Regions from separate parts of the Janibacter zhangyanbonis genome, predicted to be linked through region 2. Evidence: predicted binding sites of a transcription regulator. Region 2 holds the regulator's gene; each other region holds the start of a gene.

Region 1 (5,133 bases), 770 kb from region 2:
CCGCCCAGCCGCGGGTCGCCTCTCCTTCGAGCCCGGCCGTCGGGTCCGGCTCGTCGTGGTCGACCTGCAGGCTGCGGGCAGTCAGGAGCGGGTCCGGCCGCAGCGCGGCCGTGAGGACGAGGGCGGCCAGGGCGATGCCCACGAGGGAGAGGACGTATGGCCCGGCGAGCGCCGGCAGGTGCAGCTGGCGGGCGACCCACTGCCCCGGACCTGTGAGGTTGGGGCCGGCCACCGCCCCGATCGTCGTCGCCCAGACGACGACCGACAGGTGGCGGCCATGGTGCGCGTCGTCGGCCAGGTCCGTCGCGGCGAACCTCGCCTGCGAGTTCGCCGCCGTCGCCCCGCCGAAGAGGAGGAACCCGACGAGCAGCACCACGAAGGAGCCGACGACCGACGCGGCCACGACGAGCAGCCCACCGACGATCGCCAGGAGGTACCCCGTGGTCAGGCCGGGGCGCCTCCCCTTCGCCGCCATGACCCGCGCGACGACGAGGGCGGCGAGCGCGCCACCCAGGGTCTGGGCGGTGCCGCCGAGGCCGGCCCAGGTCTCGCTTCCCGACACGTCGGCCGCGAGCAGGGCCCCGACCGCGGCGCCGGCGCTCACCCCCACGCCCCCGAGGATCTGCGACCCGGCGAGGGTGGCGACGGTGCGCCGCTGCAGGGCCGGGATGCTCACCGAAGGGAGTATGACGCGTACCCTGTCCCGTGGCGTGGTCGTCTCACCGCACCGCGCCGGGCCTCCGTAGCTCAGGGGAAGAGCACTTCTCTCCTAAAGAAGGTGTCGCAAGTTCGAATCTTGCCGGGGGCGCCCAGCACCTACGCCGCGTCGAGCAGCGCCAGCAGTCGGGCCTCGAGCGCCGATGGCTGCTCCACCGGCCGTCTCTCTGCACGACCGAGGCCGAGCAGGGGTGGCGCGAGGCAGCGGACCTCACCAGCGGGGGTCGTCAGGCGCACTTCGTGCGGCCCGCCTCCCGGGTCGAGCCCGGTCGAGATCACCTCGGCCCGCCAGCCGGGGGCCTCCTTGTCGAGGTTGTGCCGCTGGCAGACGCCCATGCCGTTGCTCGCGGAGGTCTCGCCGCCCCGGGCGACCGGGCGGACGTGGTCGACCTCGCGCACCGGCGCATCACACCACGGCACCCGGCAGGTCGCGTCGCGCAGCTCGACCAGCCGCCTCAGCCGACCGGCGAAGAGCCGCTGCCTCGAGTCGACGGCCACGATGTCGCGCCCGTCGGGCGTGGTCCAGAGTCGCCGCAGCCAGAGCGCCGTCTCGCCGTCTCGGTCATCGCCCTCGTCGAGCAGTCGCAGCACGTGCTCGCGGGCGAGGTCACCGGCGAGCGCGCCGTGGCCCGGCACCTCGACCTCGTCGTCGGCGCCGCCAGCGCCGGCGCTGGCGCCCGAGCGCTCGCCCGGAAGGAGCACGCCCTCGCGCATCACGAGCCCGATCTCGACCGGCTGGGCCTGACCGGGCGCCCGCCCGGAGAGCAGCTCGAGGGCCGTGTCGGTCATCCAGGCACCACGACCCCGCTCGTCGGCGGCAGCGGCCGCATCGGCCTCGGGGTCACCGGTCGCCACGTGCCGCGCCTGCTCGGCCGCGCGCAGCGCGACGTGGGCGCCGACGACGTCGACGAGCGGCCCGAGGATCGACAGCCAGGCCATGCCGTCAGGCGCCGGGCGGACCGACACGTGCCGCGAGGCCGCGGCCCGACGCCGCCGCTCGACGACCGACTCCTGGTCGAGGTCGACGCACGCCCGGTGCGCGGCGGCAGCCAGCGCCCGGTCACCGAGGTCGCGCAGCGCACCCGCCAGCCGACGGTCGGCCTCGCGCCGGTGCTCGGGCGACAGGCAGGCCGTCTCGCGGACGACGATCGTCGCCCGCCACTCGCTGATCTCACCCGCGGTGAGCGCGGCCATCGTGCCGGGCAGCTCGTGGACGAGCGCCCGCGCGGCGCCGACGTGACGGTCGGCCTGACCCGGCGAGCACCGCCGCGCCAGCGCCACCTCGCTGCGGGTGGCCCGGCGTCGCAGCGAGGCCTCGCGGCGGGAGATCTCCTCGGCGGCGGCCATCTCGGCCACCCGCGTGTCACGCTCCTCGACGAAGCGCGCGGTGGCGCGGGCCTGCGCGGCGGCCGCGGCCCCCTTCGTCATCTCGAGGAGGGCGACGACCTCGAGCAGCTCGACCTCGGTCAGCCCGTCGACGCCGGTGGCGGACACCTCGGCAAGCACGGCGCGCAGGCGCCCCGGGACCGTGGTCCCACTGACCTGATCGGTGATCGACTGCTGTGTCATGGCGCCTCCCCTCGCCCCTCCAGTATCGAACATATGTTCGAAGAGTTCAAGAGGGTGGGCCGAGATTTCTTCGGGAACGTGCCGAGCCGGGCACCTACGGCACCGCGAGGACGCGCGTGCACCCCGGCCTCGGGGCGCCGGTCACCTGCCGTTAAACTGGACTCCCGTCCCCGGACCCGTGAGAGGCCCTCGTGACCCTGCTGCTGCTTGCGCACTTCGCGGCGGCAGCAGTTGCGCCCGGCCTCGCCAAGTTCCTCAACCGACGCGCCTTCCTCGCCCTGGCCCTCGTGCCCGCCGCGGCCTTCGCCTGGCTTCTCGCCCAGACCGGCGACGTGACCGCCGGCCGGTCGATCGTCGAGGACATCGCCTGGGTCCCCTCGCTCGGCATGGACTTCGCACTGCGGCTCGGCACCCTCCAGTGGCTCCTCGGGCTGCTCGTCACCGGCGTCGGTGCCCTCGCCCTGCTCTACTGCGCCTGGTACTTCAAGCCCGACGACCCCAGCCTGTGGCGCTTCACGGGCGTCTTCACCGCCTTCGCGGGCGCCATGCTCGGCCTCGTCCTCGCCGACAACCTCCTGGCGCTCTACATCTTCTGGGAGCTGACGACGGTCTTCTCCTACACGCTCATCGGGCACAACCCGGTGCGCTCGGCCAACCGCCGCTCCGCCACCCAGGCCCTGCTCGTCACGACCTTCGGCGGCCTGGCGATGCTCATCGGCACGGTGATCATCGGCGAGACGAGCAGCTACACGATCAGCGAGATGCTCGCCTCGCCGCCCCCGGCCGGCGCCCTGACGACGACGGCCGCCCTCCTCGTCCTCGTCGGCGCCCTCACCAAGTCGGCGCAGGTGCCCTTCCACTTCTGGCTGCCCGGCGCCATGGCCGCCCCGACCCCGGTGAGCGCCTACCTGCACGCAGCCTCGATGGTCAAGGCCGGCATCTACCTCGTCCTGCTGCTCGAGCCGATCTTCGCGGACGTGCCCGGGTGGCGTCCGCTCCTGCTCGTCCTCGGCCTGTGGACGATGATCCTCGGTGGCTGGCGCGCCCTGCGTCAGGACGACATCAAGCTCCTCCTCGCCTACGGCACGGTGAGCCAGCTGGGCTTCATGACCGTCCTCGCGGGCGTCGGCACCCAGGCCGCCGGGCTGGCCGCCCTGGCCCTCGTCCTCTCCCACGCGCTCTTCAAGTCGGTCCTCTTCTTCAGCGTCGGCATCATCGACAAAGGGACCGGCACCCGCGACCTGACGCAGCTGCACGGCCTCGGGCGCACCGCACCGGTCCTCGCCGCGGCCGCGACCCTGTCCGCCGCCTCGATGGCCGGCCTGCCGCCGCTCGTCGGCTTCGTCGCCAAGGAGTCGGCGCTCACCGCCGTCATCGAGTCCGCCCACGGCCCCCTGTCGACGACCACCGGCTGGCTGGCCGTCGCCGGCCTCGTCACCGGGTCCGTGCTCACGGTCGCCTACTCCGCGCGGTTCGTCTGGGGTGCCTTCGCGACGAAGGGGGCGACCGGCGCCGCCCCGAGCCCCACCCCCTTCGCCGCACCCCACGCGCTGCTCATCGCGCCGGTCCTGCTGTCGCTCACGACCCTGGCGTCCGGCTTCTTCGGTGACCCGCTCACCAAGCTCTTCCACCCCTACACCGAGACGCTGCCGGGCGCCGAGCCCGAGCACCTCGCGCTGTGGCACGGCCTCACCCCGGCCCTCGGGCTGACCGTCGTGGCCATCGTCGCCGGCCTCCTGCTCTTCGTGGGGCGGGCCCCCTTCGCCCGGGTCCAGGCCGCGCTGCCCGAGGTGGTCAACGCCGAGCGCGTCTACCAGCGCTTCATGAAGGCCCTCGACCGCTTCGCCGTCGAGGTCACCGCCCTCGCCCAGGGCGGCTCGCTGCCGACCTACCTCGGCACGATCTTCCTCGTCGTCATCCTCCTGCCGGGCGTCGTCGCCGCCACCGCCCTGCCCGGCACCGAGGTGCGGCTGTGGGACACCTTCAGCCAGGCGGCCGTCGGGCTCTTCGTCATCGCCGCGGCGATCCTCGCCGTGCGCGGCCGCAACCGCCTCCAGTCGGTGATGTTCGTCGGCCTCACCGGCTACGGGCTCGCGCTGCTCTTCCACCTGCACGGGGCGCCCGACCTCGCCCTGACCCAGGTGCTCGTCGAGACCTTCTCCCTCGTGCTCTTCGTCCTCGTGCTGCGCATGCTCCCGCAGGACTTCCGCCGCCGTCCCCGCTCCGGCCGCCGCTCGCGCCGCCGGCTGTGGCGCCTCGCCCTCGCCGGGACCATGGGCGCGGCGATCTCCACCCTCACGGTCGTCGCGGCCAATGCCCGCATCCACGAGCCGATCAGCAAGGCCTTCCCCGAGCAGGCCTACGACTTCGGCCACGGACAAAATGTCGTCAACGTGACCCTCATCGACATCCGCGCCTGGGACACCCTCGGCGAGATCTCGGTCCTCGTCGCGGCCGCGACCGGCATCGCCAGCCTGGTCTTCGTGCGCACCCAGGACGTCGAGCGCTCGTGGACCCGCCGGCGCAACCAGGGCCCGGTCACCGCGTCGATCCCCCGCGAGCGCCGCTCGGTCATCCTCGAGACCGCCACCCGGCTGGTCTTCCACGTGATGATCGCGCTCTCGCTCTACCTCCTCTTCTCCGGGCACAACCAGCCCGGCGGTGGCTTCGCCGGTGGCCTCGTCCTCGGTCTGGCGCTGCTCGTGCGCTACCTCGCCGGCGGTCGCGCCGAGCTCGACCGCGCCGCCCCGGTGAGCGCCGGTCTCGTCCTCGGGGCCGGTCTGGCCGTCGCGGCGATCTCCGCGCTCGCGCCGCTCGCCTTCGGCGGCACCGTCCTGCAGTCGGCGG
Region 2 (5,133 bases):
CCGTCGTCGACCCCGGGGTCTCGTCGGGTGGTCGCGTCGTCGTGCGCGGGCTGCGGGTCGACGGTCGCGAGCTGCCCGGCCTCGTCGCCGAGCCGGGGGAGCGCATCCTCGTGCGAGGGGCCTCGCCGGGCCACGCCCGGGAGGTGCTCGCCGCCCTCGCCGTGCCCGGTCGCTCGGGCGAGGGCAGCCTGTGCGTCGACGGCAAGGACCTCGCCGTCACCGGGCCGAAGACCCGTCGGCGGAGGGTCGGCCATGCTGCGGCCGGGGCCAGGCTCGAGCGTGGCCCGATCTCCCGGGCGGTGCGCTACCGCCGACCCGACCTCCCGGCTGAGGAGGGCACTGCGGCCTTGGCGGCGGTCGGTCTCGCGGACCGGGTGGCCGCCCTCCCCGAAGGGGAGAGGACCTCCCTTCGTCGTGGTGGGGAGCCGCTCACCCGGCACGAGCGGGCCCGGCTGCACCTGGCGCGCGCCATGCTCGGCGAACCGGCGCTGCTCCTGCTGGAGCACGTCGACGACGACCTGGGCACGCAGGGGAGAGCGCTGCTGCGCCGGCTGCTCGAGGACTACCCGGGCGTGGTGATCGTGGCCTCGGACCGGCCGCAGGAGATCCTCGCGCAGTGGCGCGACTGGACGGTGCCTATGCCGGCAGCGACGTCTCTGCCGCCGCGGTCAGCGCCTCGAGCGTCGTCGCCACTGCCGGCACCTTGAGCAGGTCCTCCGTCGTCACGACGTGGATCCGGCGCCGGGTCTGCGGGTCGAGGGGGCGGATGACGACGTCGTCGTTGGACGTCGCCGCCCGGATGAGGTCGGGGATCAGGGCGACGCCCAGACCGGCGGCGACGAAGCCCTGAACGGCGACGTAGTCCTCGGTCTCGAAGGCGACCTTGGGCGCGAAGCCGGCGTCGTGGGCGATCTTGAGCAGGTGTCCGCGGCAGCGGGCGCAGCCGGCGATCCACTCGTCGTCGGTGAGGTCGGTCATCGAGACGACCTCGTGGTCGGCGAGCGGGTGGTGACGCGGCAAGGCCACGCGCACCTCCTCGTCGAGCAGCGGGTGCACGACGAAGCCCTCGAGGTCCTCGCCCCGGGCCAGCTCGCTGCCGTCGTAGGAGAAGGCGACGGCGAGGTCGACCTCGCCGGCCCGCAGGGCCGCGAGCGACTCCGGCGGCTCGGCCTCGGTGAACTGCACGGACAGGTCGGGGTGCTCGGCGCGGACCGCCGCCAGGGCGCGGGGGACGAGCGTCACCGACGACGACGGGAAGGCCATGAGCCGCACCCGACCCGAGCGCAGCCCGGCGATCGCGGCGACCTCCTCCTCGGCGGCGTCGAGAGCGGCGAGCACGGGGGTGGCGTGGCGGGCGAGGACGGCGCCGGCCTCGGTGAGCCGCACGGAGCGACCGACCTTTTCGACGAGGACGGTGCCGGTGCGCTGCTCGAGGCGCTTGACCATCTGGGAGACCGCGGGCTGCGAGTAGCCGAGCGCGAGGGCAGCGGCGGTGAAGCTGCCCTCATCGGCGATGGCCCGCATCACGCGCAGCCCAGCGGCGTCGATCATGGGGCCCATCGTAGGTCGTCGCGCCGACCTAGGATCGAGGCATGCCAGACGACGTCGATCGGGTCGAGCAGATCGCGAGGGTGCTGCGCCACGGGCCGGCCCTCGTGCTCACCGGGGCCGGCATGTCGACCGAGAGCGGGATCCCCGACTACCGGGGCCCGGACGGGACGCGGCGAGTGACCCCGATGCACCTGTCGGAGTTCGTCGGGAGCAGCTCGGCGCGACAGCGCTACTGGGCGCGCAGCTTCGTCGGGTGGCGGCGGTTCCACGCGGCGCGGCCCAATGCCGCGCACCACCTCGTGACCCGGCTGCAGGAGCTCGGGGCCGTGGGTCCGGTCATCACGCAGAACGTCGACGGCCTGCACCAGGCCGCCGGGACCCACGATGTCGTCGAGCTGCACGGCAACCTCGTCGAGGTCGTCTGCCTCGCGTGCGGGGCGCGCATCGACCGGCCCACGCTCGATGCGCGGATGGCGGCGCAGAACCCGGGCTTCGACGTCGACAGCGACGAGATCCGGCCGGACGGCGACGTGCGGCTCGAGACCGTCGACGTCGAGCGCTTCGTCGCACCGGAGTGCGAGCGGTGCGGGACCGACATGCTCAAGCCGGACGTCGTCTTCTTCGGCGGAGCGGTCGCCAAGCCGCTCGTGCAGCACTGCTTCGACCTCGTCGACGCGGCGCCGAGCCTGCTCGTGCTCGGCAGCTCGCTGCAGGTGATGTCGGGGCTGCGCTTCGTGCGGCACGCCGCGAAGCGCGGGATCCCGGTCTCGCTCATCACCCGCGGTCCCACCCGCGGCGACGACCTCGTCGACCACCGCGTCGACGGGGAGCTGGGGGACTCCCTTCGCTCCCTCGTCGACCTCGTGGAGGTGGGCGTCAGAGACGCCGCAGCACCGCGGTGACCTTGCCGAGGATCGTCGCGTGGTCGCCGTCGATGGGGTCGAAGGCGGGGTTGTGGGGGAGCAGCCACACGTGGCCGTCCGTGCGCTTGAAGGTCTTGACCGTCGCCTCGTTGTCGAGCATCGCCGCGACGATGTCGCCGTTGTCCGCGCTCGGCTGCTGCCGCACGACGACCCAGTCGCCGTCGCAGATCGCGGCGTCGATCATCGAGTCACCGACGACCTTGAGCAGGAAGAGCGAGCCCTCGCCGACGATCTGCTTCGGCAGCGGGAAGACGTCGTCGACGACCTCCTCGGCGGTGATCGGGACGCCGGCGGCGATCTGACCCAGGACGGGCACGTAACTCGCCTCGGGGCGCTCGTCGCCGGAGCCGGTCGGGTCGACGGCCTCGTCGTCGGCACTGGCGCCACCGCGCATGCCGGCCATGTCAGCGACCGACCCGGGGTCGGTCGGGGAGGGCTGGTCGTCGGGGGAGATGACCTCGATCGCGCGGGGGCGGTTGGGGTCGCGACGCAGGTAGCCCTTGCGCTCCAGGGAGGAGAGCTGGTGGGCGACCGAACTGGGGGAGGTGAGGCCCACGAGCTCGCCGATCTCGCGCAGGCTCGGCGGGTAGCCGCGGGTGGCGACGGCATTGCGGATCACCTCGAGCACCTTGCGCTGGCGCACGGTCAGCCCGTCGCCGGTGTCCCGCTGCGGGAGCTGGTGGATGTTGTCCTCGTCGCCCATCTCGACCCCTTCGTGCGTCCGCCGCGACACCGTTGTCGGTGGTCGCTGGTCAACTTCTCGCTGTGACCGACAGTAGGCCGATCGAACAGGCATTTCAAACATCTGTTCGAGCGTGTTGTTGATTTCCTTCGAACACCCGTGCTAGACATCGTACAGACGTTCTATCGAACACCGGTTCGACAGAGCCGCCACGAGGAGGACCGCATGACCGCTCTCACCGCCGCCCCCGCCCGCATCGACGTGCGCCCGGCGCGCCCCGCGCGCTCGCGTCACCTCGTCTCCGTGCCCACCGGTGATGCCGTCCCGGAGCGGGCGACGACCTCCCTTCGTCTGACCCGTCGCGGGCGCCTGGCGATCACCGTGACCACCGTGCTCGTCGCGAGCGTCGCCGGCGCCACGGTCGCCTTCGGCGGTCCGGCGACCACCCCGCAGCAGGTGGCCGTCGAGCCGGGGCAGACCCTCGGGCAGATCGCCGAGGCCGAGCTCCCCCAGCTGCCCACCCGCGAGGCGGTCGCCCGCCTCCAGGTGACCAACGACCTGTCGACGAGCCACGTCCACGCGGGCCAGGTGCTCACCATCCCCGCGCCGTGAGGCGCCCCTGACACCCGGGCCCTTCGACCCGGCCCGGGCCAGCCATCGGCCGTCTCCGCAGCATGCGGGGGCGGCCGATGTGCCGTTCGTCGACAGTTCACGTGGGGGACTTGCGTGGAGGCTCACAGAGGGTTCTAATGGTCACTACATCTAGTGGTTACACGGTTGTCATTCGTCCACATCTAGTGCACAGGATGAGGCCAGTTCTCCACAGGTGATGGGGTTCCATCCCCAGACTCGTCCACCGCACCGTCCACAGGACGCACGAGCGAAGGGAGCACGGCGTGCACTGCCCGTTCTGCCGTCACACCGACTCCCGGGTCATCGACAGCCGCACGACGGAGGACGGCAGCGCCATCCGGCGCCGCCGTCAGTGCCCCGAGTGCAGCCGGCGCTTCACCACCCTGGAGAGCGCCAGCCTGACCGTCACCAAGCGCTCGGGTGCGGCCGAGCCCTTCAGCCGGGCCAAGGTGCTCGCCGGTGTCCGCAAGGCCTGCCAGGGCCGCCCGGTCACCGAGGACCAGCTCGCCATCCTCGCCCAGCGCGTGGAGGAGAGCATCCGCTCGCAGGGCAGCGCCGAGATCGACGCCCACGAGGTGGGCATGGCGATCCTGCCGCCGCTGCGCGAGCTCGACGAGGTCGCGTACCTGCGCTTCGCGTCGGTCTACCAGTCCTTCGACTCGCTCGAGGACTTCGAGACCGCCATCGAGCGCCTGCGTGCCGAGCACGCGACCGCCACCTAGAGACCCCCCGGGTGCCGCCAGCGAGTGGGCTGTCGGTACCCGGTGACACCGTTTGACACAGCACTCCACACCGACCAGCAGCAGACCGTCACCACACGGATCGAGGAGAAGCAGCATGACCGAGACCGCCGGCAAGTCCAGCGCCCGTCGCGGGTCCCGCACCAAGGGCCTGACGATCGAGCGCATCCACACGACCGAGGGCGTCCACCCCTACGACGAGGTCACCTGGGAGAAGCGTGACGTCGTCCAGCAGAACTGGAAGACCGGCGCGACGATCTTCGAGCAGCGTGGGGTCGAGTTCCCCGACTTCTGGTCGGTCAACGCCTCGACCATCGTCACGACGAAGTACTTCCGGGGTGCGGTCGGCTCGCCGGAGCGCGAGGCGGGCCTCAAGCAGCTCATCGACCGGGTCGTGCTCACCTACGTCAAGGCGGGCAAGGAGCACGGCTACTTCGCGACGGACACCGACGCGGAGATCTTCGAGCACGAGCTGACCTACGCGCTGCTGCACCAGATCTTCAGCTTCAACTCGCCCGTGTGGTTCAACGTCGGCACCGCGAGCCCGCAGCAGGTCAGCGCCTGCTTCATCCTCTCGGTCGACGACTCGATGGACTCGATCCTC
Region 3 (5,133 bases), 940 kb from region 2:
CTCGGGCTGGTCCTGCGTCTGGGTCTCGCTCTGCGTCTGGCCCTGGGTCTGCACGTCACCCCGCTCGTGCGAACCGGAGCCGGTGCCGAGGAAGATCACCTCGCGCTCCTCCATGTCGTGGGGCAGACGGTTGTAGCGGCCGGCGAGCACCCAGGTGTCCTTGGAGCCGCCGCCCTGGCTGGAGTTGACGACGAGCTGCCCCTCGGGCAGCGCGACCCGGGTCAGGCCACCGGGCAGGACCTCGACGTCCTGGCCGTCGTTGACGGCGAAGGGGCGCAGGTCGACGTGGCGCGGGCGCAGCTGACCGTCGATGAGCGTCGGCACCGTCGAGAGCTGGACGACCGGCTGGGCGATCCACCCACGCGGGTCGTCCTGCAGCTTGCCCCGCAGCTCGTCGAGCTCGGCTCCGGTGGCCTTGGGCCCGATGACCAGGCCCTTGCCCCCCGAGCCGTCGACGGGCTTGACGACCATCTCGTCGAGGCGAGCGAGCACCTCCTGCAGCGCGTCGGGCTCGTTGCACCGGTAGGTGTCGACGTTGGGCAGGATCGGGTCCTCGTCGAGGTAGTAGCGGGTCAGGTCCGGCACATAGGAGTAGACGAGCTTGTCGTCGGCCACGCCGTTGCCGACGGCATTGGCCAGGGTGACCCGGCCGGCCCGCACTGCCGAGATGAGCCCGGTGACGCCGAGCATCGAGTCGCGGCGGAAGTGCACCGGGTCGAGGAAGTCGTCGTCGATGCGTCGGTAGATGACGTCGACGCGCTCCTCGCCGTGGGTCGTGCGCATGCGCACCTCGCCGCCGCGCACGACGAGGTCACGTCCCTCGACGAGCTCGACTCCCATCATCCGGGCGATGAGGGTGTGCTCGAAGTAGGCGCTGTTGTAGACGCCCGGGGTGAGCACGACGACCGTGGGGTTGGCCCGGCCCTCGGGAGCCGAGGCCCGCAGCGCGCGCAGCAGCATGCGGGGGTAGTCGTGGACCGGCCGGATGCGCATCGTCGCGAAGGCCTCGGGGAAGACATTGGTCATCGCCCGGCGGTTGGCGATGACGTAGGAGACCCCCGAGGGCACGCGCACGTTGTCCTCGAGGACGCGGAAGGTGCCCTCCTCGTCGCGGATGAGGTCGATGCCGCTGACGTGGGCACGCACGCCGCCCGGCGGGCGCAGCCCCGTGACCGCGCGGTGGTAGTGGCTCGAGGTGGAGATCAGCTTCCACGGGACGATGCCGTCCTCGACCGCCCGCGGCAGCCCGCTCGGGCGGCTGTAGATGTCGTCGAGGAAGGCCTCGAGGACCTTGACCCGCTGGGCCACGCCCTCCTCGACCGTGTGCCAGGCCTCGGCGTCGATGACGCGCGGGACCGCATCGAGGGGGAAGGGCCGTTCCTCACCGGCGTGGTCGAAGGTCACGCCCTGCTCGAAGAACATGCGGGCCAACGCGTCGGCCCGCTCCTTGAGCTCGTCGGGCGCCATCGCGCGCAGCGTGTGGTGGATCGGCTTGTAGGGCTGTCTCGGGTCGCCCGCGTCGTCGAGCATCTCGTCCCACGCCGCACCGCGTGCGTATGTCCCGAAGAGAGAGTCGCTGTCAGTCACGACGCCCACCCTACGCACGCGACACCCCCTGCGGTGCGCACCCGAAGCCCCGGGCCGGGGCTGCTAGTCGCGCTGGTGCTCCGGCTGCGAGTCGAGGGCCTCGGTGATGACCACCCGGGCGACGTCGTGGCCATAGCCCTTGCGGGCGAGCAGGCCCGCCAGACGCCGGGTCTGGGTGGCGCGGTCCAGCCCGTGCATGGTGCGCAGCCTCTTCGCGACGAGCTCGTGCGCGCGGGCCCGCTCGGCCTCCGGGTCGACGTCCTCGAGCACCGAGGCGGCGAGCTCCTCGTCGACACCGCGCTTGCGCAGCTCGTGCGACAGGGCCCGTCGGGCGAGCCCGCGGCCGGCCTGCTGGGAGCGCACGAGCGCCTGGGCGTAGGCCTCGTCGTCGACGAGACCGACCTCCTCGAAGCGGTCGAGGACCTCGCTCGCGACATCGGGCGGGCAGCCCTTGCGGGTCAGGGCGTCCTGCAGCTGCTTGCGGCTCTTGGGCGCGCCGGTCAGCTGACGCAGGACGACGGCACGTGCGACCGCGTGCTCGTCGGCCTCGGGGTCAGCCTGCGGCCCCTGCGGGTCGGGCGGGGGGACCCTTCGAGACGGTCGCTGCGCGACCTCCTCAGGGGCCGTGGATCCGGACTCGATGGCGGAGACCGCCGCGCGCAAGCTCTCGAGCTGGCCCGCGGCGGTCTCGTCGTCGTGACGCTCCGGCATGACGATCAGAAGTCGACGGGGACCTCGGCCGGGGTCTCCTCCTCGACCTCCGGCTGCACGCCGATGCCGAGCTTCGTCTTGATCTTGGACTCGATCTCCTCGCCGAGCTGGGGGTTGTCCTTGAGGAACTTGCGGGCATTTTCCTTGCCCTGACCCAGCTGGTCGCCCTCGTAGGTGTACCAGGCCCCGGCCTTGCGGATGAAGCCGTGCTCGACGCCCATGTCGATCAGCCCGCCCTCGCGGGAGATGCCCTGGCCGTAGAGGATGTCGAACTCCGCCTGCTTGAAGGGCGGGGAGACCTTGTTCTTCACGACCTTGACGCGGGTGCGGTTGCCGACCGGCTCGGTGCCGTCCTTGAGCGTCTCGATGCGGCGGACGTCGAGACGGACCGAGGCGTAGAACTTCAGCGCCTTGCCACCGGTGGTCGTCTCGGGCGAGCCGAACATGACACCGATCTTTTCCCGGAGCTGGTTGATGAAGATCGCCGTCGTGCCCGAGGAGTTGAGCGCACCGGTGATCTTGCGCAGGGCCTGGCTCATCAGGCGGGCCTGCAGACCGACGTGGCTGTCACCCATCTCACCCTCGATCTCGGCGCGGGGCACGAGCGCCGCGACGGAGTCGATGACGATGATGTCGAGCGCGCCCGAGCGGATGAGCATGTCGGCGATCTCGAGCGCCTGCTCACCCGTGTCCGGCTGGCTGACGAGGAGGGCGTCGGTGTCGACACCCAGCTTCTTGGCGTACTCGGGGTCGAGCGCGTGCTCGGCGTCGATGAAGGCGGCGATGCCGCCGGCCCGCTGGGCGTTGGCCACCGCGTGCAGGGCGACGGTCGTCTTACCGGAGGACTCCGGGCCGTAGACCTCGACGACGCGGCCGCGGGGCAGGCCGCCGATGCCGAGCGCGACGTCGAGGGCGATCGCACCGGTCGGGATGACCGCGATCGGGGGACGCACGTCGTCACCCAGACGCATGACCGCGCCCTTGCCGTGGGCCTTCTCGATCTGGCCCATGACGTTGTCGAGGGACTTGAGCTTCTGCTCGTGGAGCTTGCTGTCGATGGCGGTGACCTCAGCCATGCCACACCTTCCTTGTCATCGTGTCGTGCGCGTCCACCGGCGACCAGGTCCCACACGGTCGGACGTGTCGTGCTGTCTGGTCAGACGCTAGGAGCCGCCACCGACAACCGTCCGCAGCTGCCGTGGGGCTGTGGACACCGGCGCTGTCGGTCGGGCACCTGTGGACGACACTACCGAACACCTGTTCGAGACATGGGAGGTGACGTGCCGACACGCCGCGCACTCCTCCCCCTTCGTCCCTGCGTCAGGACCGCAGGAGGGTCTCGATCCGCCTCGAGGTCGCCCAGATGCCCACCGCACCGAGGACGACGAGGTAGGCGATGTGCCACAGCAGGCCCCACCCGACCTCGCCGAGCATGAGCCCCCGCTCGAGCGCGACCCCGTGGTAGAGCGGCGTCGCCTGGACGATCGGCTGCGCCCACCCCGGGTAGGTCGCGAGCGGGAAGAAGGTCGCCGAGAGCAGGAAGAGCGGCTGGATGACGAGCATGATCCAGTCGAAGTCGACCCACGAGCGCATGAAGGTCGTCGCGAACATGCCGACGGCCGAGAAGGCCAGCCCGATGAAGACCGCCGCGGGCACCGCGAGGAGCGACCACCACGACTCGACGACGCCGACGGCGAGCGCCACGAGGTAGAAGACGAGCGCGTAGACCCCGCCCCGGATGAGCGACCAGACGACCTCGCCGACGGCGATGTCGCGCGGGCCGAGGGGTGTCGCGAGCATCGCGTCGTAGATGCGGGCGTAGCGCAGCTTGAAGAAGACGTTGAAGGTCGAGTCCATGATCGCGCCGTTCATCGCCGACGCAGCGAGCATGGCGGGCGCGACGAAGGCCGCGTAGCCGACCTCCTGCCCACCGTCGGTCACGACGACGGGCACGAGCGACCCGACCCCGATGCCGAGGGAGAGCAGGTAGAAGACCGGCTCGGCGAAGCCCGTGACGAAGGCGGCCCACTGGCGCCGGAAGCCGACGACATTGCGCTCGACGACCGAGCGCCACATCGCCAGGCCGGGCGTGAGGACACCGGTGCTCACGAGACGAGCCTGCGGGTCATGCCGGTGCGGGCGTAGACCCAGCCGGCGCCGACGAAGAGCACGAGCACCGCCAGGTGCACGAGGTCGAAGGGGGCGAAGCCGCCGTGGGCCGCGGCCCGGCACAGCTCCACGCCGTGCCACAGCGGGGTCACCCAGGCGAGTACCTCGAGGACGAGCGGCAGGCGCTCGACGGGGAAGAAGGCGCCGGAGAAGAGCATGAGGGGCGTGATGACGAGGCGGTAGACGACGTTGAAGGCGGAGTCCCCCTTCGCCCGGGCCGTGAAGCCGAAGAGCGGTACCGCGAAGGCCAGCGTCACGAGGACCCCGATCGGCACGGCGAGCAGCACCCACCACGACGTGAAGCTGCCGAAGAGCGCGGCGACGAGCACGAAGGCGGCCGCGGCGAACCCGCCCTGCGCGGCGATGACGCCGAGGTGACCGAGGAGGAGGTCGCTCACGGTGAGCGGGGTGGCGAGCATCGAGTGGTACATGCGGTTCCACGTGAAGAGCCCGTAGACCGGGTAGGTCGACTCGCTCACCGCGGTCATCATCGCCTGCACCGCGATCATCGCCGGCGCCACGAAGAGCAGGTAGGGCACGCCGTCGACCCCGCCGGACGCGTCGTCGACGAGCGAGCCGAGCCCGATCCCCATGGCCAGCAGGAAGAGCAGCGGCATGACGAAGCGGCTGAAGACCGACCCCATCCACGTACGCCGGTAGACGAGA

The links. Region 2 encodes LexA, which represses DNA repair genes until DNA is damaged. Its sites were predicted from a motif close to TCGAACANNTGTTCGA; they were not measured.
Region 1: the regulator LexA is predicted to act here: its motif matches at 2,312-2,327, upstream of ACQBJO_RS02440 (HNH endonuclease signature motif containing protein).
Region 3: the regulator LexA is predicted to act here: its motif matches at 3,548-3,563, upstream of recA (recombinase RecA).

What each region holds. Positions count from the first base shown of each region.
Region 1 covers NZ_CP191481.1:488,096-493,228, reverse strand. Annotated here, with positions in the region: gene ACQBJO_RS02450 (MFS transporter) at 1-676, opposite strand, end outside; tRNA gene ACQBJO_RS02445 (tRNA-Arg) at 737-808, shown strand; gene ACQBJO_RS02440 (HNH endonuclease signature motif containing protein) at 817-2,286, opposite strand; gene ACQBJO_RS02435 (Na+/H+ antiporter subunit A) at 2,478-5,133, shown strand, end outside.
Region 2 covers NZ_CP191481.1:1,258,659-1,263,791, forward strand. Annotated here, with positions in the region: gene ACQBJO_RS06205 (ABC transporter transmembrane domain-containing protein) at 1-707, shown strand, start outside; gene ACQBJO_RS06210 (LysR family transcriptional regulator) at 637-1,551, opposite strand; gene ACQBJO_RS06215 (NAD-dependent protein deacetylase) at 1,593-2,453, shown strand; gene lexA (transcriptional repressor LexA) at 2,428-3,177, opposite strand; gene ACQBJO_RS06225 (LysM peptidoglycan-binding domain-containing protein) at 3,382-3,768, shown strand; gene nrdR (transcriptional regulator NrdR) at 4,053-4,511, shown strand; gene ACQBJO_RS06235 (vitamin B12-dependent ribonucleotide reductase) at 4,627-5,133, shown strand, end outside.
Region 3 covers NZ_CP191481.1:2,196,059-2,201,191, forward strand. Annotated here, with positions in the region: gene ACQBJO_RS10695 (circularly permuted type 2 ATP-grasp protein) at 1-1,530, opposite strand, end outside; gene ACQBJO_RS10700 (regulatory protein RecX) at 1,651-2,298, opposite strand; gene recA (recombinase RecA) at 2,304-3,308, opposite strand; gene ACQBJO_RS10710 (ABC transporter permease) at 3,619-4,407, opposite strand; gene ACQBJO_RS10715 (ABC transporter permease) at 4,404-5,133, opposite strand, start outside.